One region of the Arthrobacter sp. sptzw32 genome, then DNA from elsewhere that is predicted to be linked to it. Evidence: riboswitches for the same ligand, from Rfam matches in the RefSeq annotation. Region 1 holds a riboswitch; the other holds the start of a gene.
The links. A riboswitch is a leader RNA that binds a small molecule or an ion and turns the genes downstream of it on or off. The one in region 1 is predicted to bind S-adenosylmethionine.
Positions count from the first base shown of each region.

Region 2: it holds a riboswitch for S-adenosylmethionine, as region 1 does, so the genes downstream of both, AC5RVN_RS09240 (DUF1737 domain-containing protein) here and metX (homoserine O-acetyltransferase MetX) in region 1, are expected to answer to the same signal.

Region 1 covers NZ_JBNHEZ010000003.1:154,112-158,536, reverse strand. Annotated here, with positions in the region: gene AC5RVN_RS07305 (HNH endonuclease signature motif containing protein) at 1-176, opposite strand, end outside; gene AC5RVN_RS07300 (VOC family protein) at 432-1,070, opposite strand; SAM riboswitch class IV at 1,234-1,349, shown strand; gene AC5RVN_RS07295 (bifunctional o-acetylhomoserine/o-acetylserine sulfhydrylase) at 1,394-2,719, shown strand; SAM riboswitch class IV at 2,822-2,937, shown strand; gene metX (homoserine O-acetyltransferase MetX) at 2,950-4,065, shown strand; gene AC5RVN_RS07285 (MFS transporter) at 4,244-4,425, shown strand, end outside.
Region 2 covers NZ_JBNHEZ010000004.1:63,053-67,477, reverse strand. Annotated here, with positions in the region: gene opgC (OpgC domain-containing protein) at 1-1,409, opposite strand, end outside; SAM riboswitch class IV at 1,755-1,869, shown strand; gene AC5RVN_RS09240 (DUF1737 domain-containing protein) at 1,883-2,161, shown strand; gene AC5RVN_RS09235 (rhodanese-like domain-containing protein) at 2,158-2,568, shown strand; gene AC5RVN_RS09230 (O-succinylhomoserine sulfhydrylase) at 2,569-3,777, shown strand; gene AC5RVN_RS09225 (DUF1905 domain-containing protein) at 3,779-4,072, opposite strand; gene AC5RVN_RS09220 (glutamate--cysteine ligase 2) at 4,162-4,425, opposite strand, start outside.

The DNA of each region.
Region 1 (4,425 bases):
ACCCGTGCCTCCACGGTGGCCGCGCCGGAGAGGATGTCCAGGCAACCATCGGCCAGGGCAGCCAACGGATCAGCACCATCAACCACCCCGGAACCCGGAGCCTCCGCTTCGGCATAAAGCACGGCAAGGGCGGCATTGATGTCCTCAAACGCCTTCGCTACCGCCGCTTTTCCCATACACCCATCATGGCAAGGGGGTCTGACAATACCGGTTGGAGTGGATGCGCAGGCAGCTGAACTACCCGTTGCCGCGCCGTCATCCGCGGGGTGCACCAGGAAACGGATTCGGCCGCCATCAGCGGGTGACGCCGTTGTCACCTGCTGATGGCGGCCGAAGCTCAGGAAAGAGCGAGCTGGTATATCCGACCGTACGGAAGCCCGTACGGAAGCTCGGGCATCAGCCCCGCAGCCCCGCAGCTCCGCCGGGGACAGTCAGATCGTGACGGCTCCGTTGGCGGTCTCGAACGTCACCGAAAGGATCCCGGGGGTTCCGTGCGGTGCCACCCACTCCACGGCCACGTCCTCGAGCGGCTTCTCTACCGGCTCACCCAGCCATTCAGTAACGCGCTCAGCCGAACCGGCAATGGTCAGGCAGCTCATCTTGACGTTGGTTTCGTAGGCGTTGGACGGGTGCAGGGTCGGGTCGCCCTCCCACTTGAGCATGTACGGAACCTGCGGGTCTGCGATCAGACCGAGGATGCCAATCTGTTTCCAGACCAGTTCGCGGCCGTCGGGAAACTTACGGTTTCCGTTGACCGAGGAGCGGCCAAGGCGCTCTTCGAATGGTGCCAGGTCGTCAACCTCGACGCACCAGCCCATCCAGCCGCCGCCGGCGGCAGACCGCGCACGCACTGCCTGTCCGAAGGGAGCCTTGTCCGAAGCGGGGTGGTCCAGGACCTCCACCACTTCGAGGTACTTGTGTCCCGCAAGCGGGATGATCATATTCCGGGTTCCGAACCGCGGGTGTACCCCGCCCTTCACTGCCTCAACGCCGAGGGCAGAGGAGATACGTTCGGTGGTGGCAGCCAGGCCATCGTGTTCACAGGCGTAAGAGACGTGATCCATGCGCATGGCAACATCTTGGCACTTTGTGATCGGGCTCTCAGCTAAGGCAACCCTTACTGGGATTTTCCCGTGGAAGCACTGGTTTTTCTGCGCAGGTCCCCGAAATCTTGAGGACTATGTTCGTCATAATCCTGTTCGGCCGTGTCTGCACGTTCCTACACTGAGCTCAGGTCATGAGTGCCAGCACGAAGCCCCGGCTTGCTGGCCGGCAACCCTCCACCCGCGGTGGGGTGCCCCGGGTGAGGACCTGGTTGTCCGGCAACGGCCGGATGGCAAGCGCGGCCCGCGGTGCTTCCCAGCATGCCGGGCCCATGTCAAAGGAGCCTTACTTGTCCAACGGATGGTCTTTTGAAACCCGCCAGATCCACGCAGGGCAGGAGCCGGACGGTGCCACCGGCGCCCGGGCCCTTCCCATCTACCAGACCACGTCCTTTGTCTTCCCCAGCGCTGAAAGCGCCGCCAACCGCTTTGCCCTGGCCGAGCTGGCACCCATTTACACCAGGATCGGCAATCCCACGCAGGAAGCGGTGGAGCAGCGGATCGCCAGCCTGGAAGGCGGCCTGGGAGCGTTGCTGCTCAGCTCCGGCCAGGCCGCCGAGACCTTTGCCGTCCTGAACATCGCCGAGGCAGGGGACCACATCGTCGCCAGCCCCAGCCTCTACGGCGGCACCTACAACCTCTTTGCCCATACACTCAAGAAATTCGGGATTTCAGTCACCTTCGTGGCAGATCCGGACAACCTGGACCAGTGGCGCGGGGCAGTCCAGCCCAACACCAAGCTCTTCTTCGGCGAAGTGGTGTCCAATCCGCGGCAGGACGTCCTGGACATCGAAGGCGTGTCCCAGGTGGCGCACGACGCCGGCGTTCCACTGATCGTGGACAACACCCTGTCCACCCCGTACCTGATCCGGCCGCTCGAATGGGGTGCTGACATTGTGGTGCACTCAGCCACCAAGTACCTCGGCGGCCATGGCTCCGCCATTGCCGGAGTGATCGTCGACTCCGGAAAGTTCGACTTTGGCAAGGACCCTGCCCGGTTCCCGGGCTTCAACACCCCGGACCCCACCTACAACGGGCTTGTCTACGCCCGCGATCTCGGCGCAGACGGTGCCCTCGGCGCGAACCTGTCCTACATCCTGAAGGCCCGTGTGCAGCTGCTGCGGGACCTCGGCTCGGCGGTGTCGCCTTTCAACGCCTTCCTCATCGCCCAGGGTCTGGAGACGCTGAGCCTGCGGGTGGAACGGCATGTTGCCAACGCCCTGGAAGTTGCCCAGTGGCTGGAAGCGCGTGACGACGTCGAATCGGTCGCCTATGCGGGGCTTCCCTCCAGCCCCTGGTACGAGCGGGGCCGCAAATACGGCCCCAAGGGGACCGGCGCCATCGTGTCGTTCAACCTTGCCGGTGGCGCGGAGGCGGGCAAGCGTTTTGTAGACGCGCTGGAGCTGCACTCCCACGTGGCGAACATCGGCGACGTCCGGTCGCTGGTGATCCATCCGGCGTCGACCACCCACAGCCAGCTGTCGCCCGAGCAGCAGGTGGTGGCGGGCGTGAACCCCGGCCTGGTGCGGCTTTCGGTGGGGATCGAACATATCGATGACATCCTGGCCGACCTCGAAGCCGGCTTCCGCGCGGCCAAGGAGGCCACCGGAGCCTAGCCCTCCCACAGGGTGGGCGCCCGGGGGCAGCAACGGGCCGGGGAAGTCACAACCAGTCACACTCTTGGCGGCAGGCAGGGGCTGTTTCGTACACTCGAACCAGGTCATGAGTGCCAGTGACAGCCCCGGCTTGCTGGCCGGCAACCCTCCTTCCGCGGCGGGGTGCCCCGGGTGAAGACCTGGCCTGCCGGTCATATGACGGCGGGCAAGCGCGTAGAAGAGGTCTTGCCATGACGGTTACCGTCACCCGTACAACTGTCCCCGAACACGGCATTGTCCGCTACGCCTCCATCGGCGGGCTGAAGCTCGAAGCCGGCGGTTACCTGCCGGACGTTGTTGTGGCCTACGAAACCTGGGGCACCCTGAACGAGGACGGCAGCAACGCCGTCCTGATCGAACATGCACTGACCGGCAGCACCCACGTGACCCGGGGCGACACCGAGGAGCCCGGTTGGTGGGAACAACTCGCCGGGCCGGACGCACCAGTGGATACCAACCGCTTCTTCGTGGTGTCCGTAAATATTGTGGGCGGCTGCTACGGCTCGACCGGGCCCTCGTCGCCTGCCCCGGACGGAAAACCGTGGGGTTCGCGTTTTCCGCTGGTGACCCTGCGGGACAGCACCGTGGCCGAAGCCCGGCTGGCAGACCAGCTCGGAATCCGGAGCTGGTACGCCGTGTTGGGCGGCTCAATGGGCGGCGCCCGCGCCCTCGAATGGGCCGTCACCTTTCCGGAACGGGTGCAGCGCTGCGCCGTGATCTCCATTGGTGCCGCGAGCACGGCAGAACAGATCGCCTTCGCCCAGGCACAGACGCTCGCCATCCGGCAGGACGCCAACTTCAACGGCGGCGACTACTACGGCGGCCCCGCCCCCGAGGAGGGGCTGGCCCTCGCCCGGCGGATCGCCCACATCACGTACCGCTCTCCGGTCGAGCTGGACGGCAGGTTCGGCCGTGCGCCGCAGGCTCCCGAATCACCGTTTCAAGGCGAGCAGCTTGCAGCGCGCGGGCGCTACCAGGTGGAAAGCTACCTGGACCACCAGGGCAGCAAACTGGTCCAGAGGTTTGACGCCAACAGCTATATCGCCATCACCGAAGCGCTCATGAGCCATGACATCTGCAGGGGGCGTGGAGCCCTCGTCCAGACCCTGTCCGCTTGCACTGCACGGTTCTTTGTAGCGGCGGTGGACTCTGACCGGCTCTACTTCCCGTCCCAGTCATGGGAACTGGCCCGTGCCCTCCCCGGCGAGGTAGACGTCCACCTTATCGAGGCACCCATCGGGCACGACGGATTCCTCACGGAGATCGCCCAGCTGGGGAGCCAGCTGCGGGACCATCTTTCGGAGTAGCCCCGGCCCCACAAGCCTGCCCGTGTGCATTAATGCAGATGCACTCTGCATCATTCGGCGTTGAGCTGCGCGTTTGGGAGGACCATACTCGATGGGACCCGGCGGTTCGTGACCAAAACCACACGCATCCGCTACAGACTGTCCCAGTGGTGTCGAAGACGACGCCGAAGGAGTTCACATGAGTACGGAACACTCCGCCGCACGGCGGCCAGAGGAAACCGACGTCAAATCCACAGGCCTGAGGAAAGTAGTGACGGCCTCCATGGCCGGCACCGTAGTTGAGTGGTATGAGTTTTTCCTTTATGCCTCGGCCGCCACCCTGGTGTTCGGCAAAATGTTCTTCCCCAACTCAGGGACGGA
Region 2 (4,425 bases), on a different contig from region 1:
TTGACCCTTGGTCCGTACACCATGCCCACCACCAGGCCGGAGAAGAGGACAAAGAGCTCCGCCCCGGACACGAAGCCCACGGCCTCCTGGGTGAGCAACTGAAACAGCGACGTCATCCCCAGGTGGTTGACCACCACAAAGACGATGGCCAGTCCCCGCAGCAGGTCCACCCGGGAATCCCTGGAGGAGGAGTCGGCGTAAGCCCACGCTGTTGCCGCGTTCACGCGCCGGGGAACCTGCCATAGCGCCACGAGCAGAATGACCAGCGCCGCGGCAACAGTCCAGGAAGCAGGGCCTGAAAGGGTGTTGGCCCGCACGTGCCCGCTGCCTGCCACAACCTCCGTGACCGGCCCGGTGACCAGCGGGGAAGCCTGCAGCCTCTGCCGGGCTGCGTCTGCGATGGCAGGGTTCCCGGTGAGCAGCCAGTTGATGCCAGCCACACCCGTGTCTCTGGTGTTTGTGCGTTCATCCCACACCACCGCGGCGGTCCTGGTGAATTCGGTTGATCCTGCGGCGCCGAGGACCTGGTCCCACCAGGAGGCTTTGATCTCCATTTCGGTGGCGCCGCCGGACGCCGGGCTGTAGAAGGCGGACGTCTGCAGCAGGAACGGCTTATCTTTACCCTCCGAATACGTTGCGTAAAAGTTTTCGCTACCCGATGCAGTAAGCATTTCCTGAAGTTCGCCCTGCCGGGGAACGGTATTGACGGGCGCCCCGCCGGCCGTGTCGTCGTGGAATGCTGTCAGCCCCACCCAGTCCACCGCCTCGTCCCCCGGATAGTAAGGGCTATAGGCCGCGTCCGAGCCGTCCCACGCGCCGTCGCGGTTGGTATCGAGCAGGGCGAAACCTTCGCTTCCCGGCACCGGCACATTCCGGTGCCGGTTGAAGGGGTAGTCCTTGCCCAGGTAGGGCTCCCACACCATGGCGGTACGGCCGCCGTCGAGATTGTTGAAGGCTGCGGCGACGGCCTGGAAGGCGGACCGGTAGGCGCTGGGCTGCTGGCCCCATTCCACCCAGCTGGCATTCATGTCGGGGGCAAAACGGATCAGCACGTGGCCTTTGAAGTTGCCTGTCAGATCGGCCACTTCGCCGGCGAATGCTGAAGCGGTGTCTGCAGTGATCTGGTCCAGCGGAACCGTGGGCTGCACCGTGAGCATTGCATGTGCGCCTTGTTCACCTGACTGTTCCAGGAAGCCCCGGATGTCATTTTTCTCCGAGGCGCGGAACGGGATGGCTATGTCGTGCCCGAGCAGGGCCGGTGAGGCACCCAGGCGGCCGGCGAAACCGGCAGCGGTGTCCTCGCCCCATTCCAGCACAGCGCCCAGCAGCGGCTTGCCGTCGCCCGGAAAGGTCTCTGCCGCACGGGCTGGTCCCGCCGGCAGCACTATCAGCAGGACTGCCATCAGCATCAAAACAAGGAAGGCGGCCGTGGCGCGGGTCAGGACCAGCAAGCCGTTGCGGGAAGTCCGGGCAGGCAGCGGGCTGTTGTGCCCGCGCTTGGGCGCGGCGGCTGATGACGTGCTGATGGGACCCCCCGAAGCTGATACTCCAATGACGGGGCGGCCTGCCCCAAAAGAACTTTATCCGGCGTCAATATGTGCGGCACGCCAGGTGCCTTGACGCCGGAGCGAGTCCCGCCGTCGTGGGTTACCGAAAGTGACGTGCCGGCCGCTCAGCGGGCAGGGCCGGTTCAGTTACGGAACATGACGACGACGGCGGTGCGGGCATGCCCGCCAAGTGTTACGTTTTTTGGGAGTAATGAGTACCGGTGCCAAGCCCTGACTAACCGGTCGGCAACCCTCCTTCCGCGGCGGGGTGCCTCAGGTGAATACTCGGCATATCGACCGAATCGTGTTGCAAGCGTGAGAGAAGGAGATCCGTCGTGTCTGACGCACCTGCCCCTGAAGAGAGACTTTCGTACCGGCTCGTCACCGGCCCGGACGACCGGACATTCTGCGAACGGATTTCGGCCGCCCTGGCCGAGGGCTACGTGCTTCACGGCAGCCCGGCCGCCACCACCAACGGCGGCCAGGTGATAGTGGCGCAGGCCCTGGTCCTTCCGGCAGCCATCGCCTCCGCTGATGCCGCCGTTGCCACCGCGGTGGATAACCTAGAGGCCGCCGGCGAGGACCTCGAGTTCGACGGCGAGGGCCACGCATGAGCTACGCGGGAGACCTGACGCCCCAGGAGGCGTGGGACAAACTGGAGCACGGAGCCATCCTCGTGGATGTGCGGACCGAGGGCGAATGGGCCCACATCGGCATTCCTGACACCAAGGCCACCGACAATGATCCGCTGTTCATCCAGTGGACGTTTCCGGGCGGCATTCCCAACCCCGACTTCATCAGTTCCCTCACCCAGCAGGCGCCGGAAGACTCATCGACGGAGCTGATCTTCCTGTGCCGCTCGGGGCAGCGGTCCATCGCGGCTGCGATTGCTGCCACCCAGGCCGGTTTTACGTCCTACAACGTGCTGGAGGGCTTCGAGGGCGAGCCGGACCGCTACGGCGAACGCACCGTCAACGGCTGGAAGAACCGCGGCCTGCCCACCAACCTCGGAAAGAACTAAGTGACCTTCAACGAAGACGCCGCCGGCTGGAGCAGCAACACCCAGGCCGTGCGCGGCGGGCTGGACCGCACCAATTTCCAGGAAACCAGCGAGGCCGTGTTCCTGAATTCCGGGTTCGTGTACGAATCCGCAGCCGCTGCTGAACGGGCCTTCACCGGTGAGGACGAGCGCTTTGTGTACTCCCGCTACGGCAACCCGTCCGTTGCCACCTTCCAGGAGCGGCTCCGCCTCCTCGAGGGAACCGAGGCATGCTTTGCGACGGCGTCGGGCATGTCCGCGGTCTTTACCGCTTTGGGTGCCCTGCTGGCTGCAGGTGACCGCGTCGTGGCCGCCCGGTCCCTGTTCGGTTCCTGCTTCGTCATCCTGAACGAGATCCTGCCGCGCTGGGGTGTCGAAACGGTTTTTGTGGACGGGCCTGACCTGGAGCAGTGGCGCTCTGCGTTGTCCGAGCCCACCACCGCTGTGTTTTTTGAATCCCCCTCCAACCCCATGCAGGAAATCGTGGACATCGCCGCGGTCAGTGAGCTGGCACATGCCGCAGGTGCCACTGTGGTGGTGGACAACGTTTTCGCCACTCCCCTGCTGCAGCGCTGCGGCCAGCTCGGCGCCGACGTGATTGTCTACTCCGGCACCAAGCACATCGACGGCCAGGGCCGGGTGCTGGGCGGCGCCATCCTGGGCACCAAGGAATTCATTGACGGCCCGGTCAAGCAGCTGATGCGCCACACCGGTCCATCGCTGTCCGCCTTCAACGCCTGGGTGCTTACCAAGGGCCTGGAAACAATGGCCCTCCGCGTCAACCACTCCTCGGCGTCAGCCCTGCAGCTGGCCGAATGGCTGGAACAGCAGCCTGCCGTGAGCTGGGTGAAGTACCCGCTCCTGAAGTCGCACCCGCAGTACGAGCTGGCGGCCCGGCAGATGAGTGCCGGCGGGACGGTCCTGACCCTGGAACTGGCGACGACGGGTGCCCGCTCGGGCAAGGAGGCTGCCTTTGCGCTGCTGGACGGCCTCCGCATCATCGATATCTCCAATAACCTGGGCGACTCAAAGTCCCTCATTACCCACCCCGCCACCACTACTCACCGCGCAATGGGTCCGGAGGGCCGCGCAGCCATCGGCCTGAGCGACGGCGTGGTGCGGCTATCCGTGGGGCTGGAGGACGTGGACGACCTGATCGGCGACCTCGAACAGGCGCTGAAGCAGATTTAGCCTAGACGGAGAGCTGGACGGCAATGCCGTCACCTGCACCGACCTGCGCTTTGTCCCTGATCTCCTTCTTCACCGGCAAAAGGTAGGAATCGCTCTTGGTGTCCCGGAACAGCGAGGTCTGCCAGGAGTGCTCTCCGACCTTCGCGGTGACCTTGATCGAGCCGAATGCCGTCCCGGCACCTGCAGCGCGGACCCGGATGTCATCAGCGATGTCCGGAGGCAGGGTCACAAAATGCCATCCTGCCTCACCGGGGTACAGCCAAAGTTCTGCTTCAAAGGAATACGAGGCCGTCACCCGCCGAGTATGGCACGAACCCGTTACTTGTGACCCGCGCTTCACAGCTGAGCTGGTCCTCGAGGACGCCCTGCTGCCCTTCCCGCCTACTAGGGCTGACGAACCCGCAGCAGATCGGGCGTTTCTTCGACCTTCGACAGATCCAGGGTGCCACGCATCGTCACCTCTACCGCATGCCTCACCACTGCGCCGAAGCCCAAATCCTCAGGTGCTGCAGCGGCCAAAGCTCTGTCGCGGATGCGGCGCTGTTCAGCTGCCCCAGTTCCACGGGCAATGACGTCCTCCACCCCTTGCCGGGCAAGGGAAAGCTCGCCCTGCTCCTGCAATACCGGCGCGAGATAGTCCACCAGTGA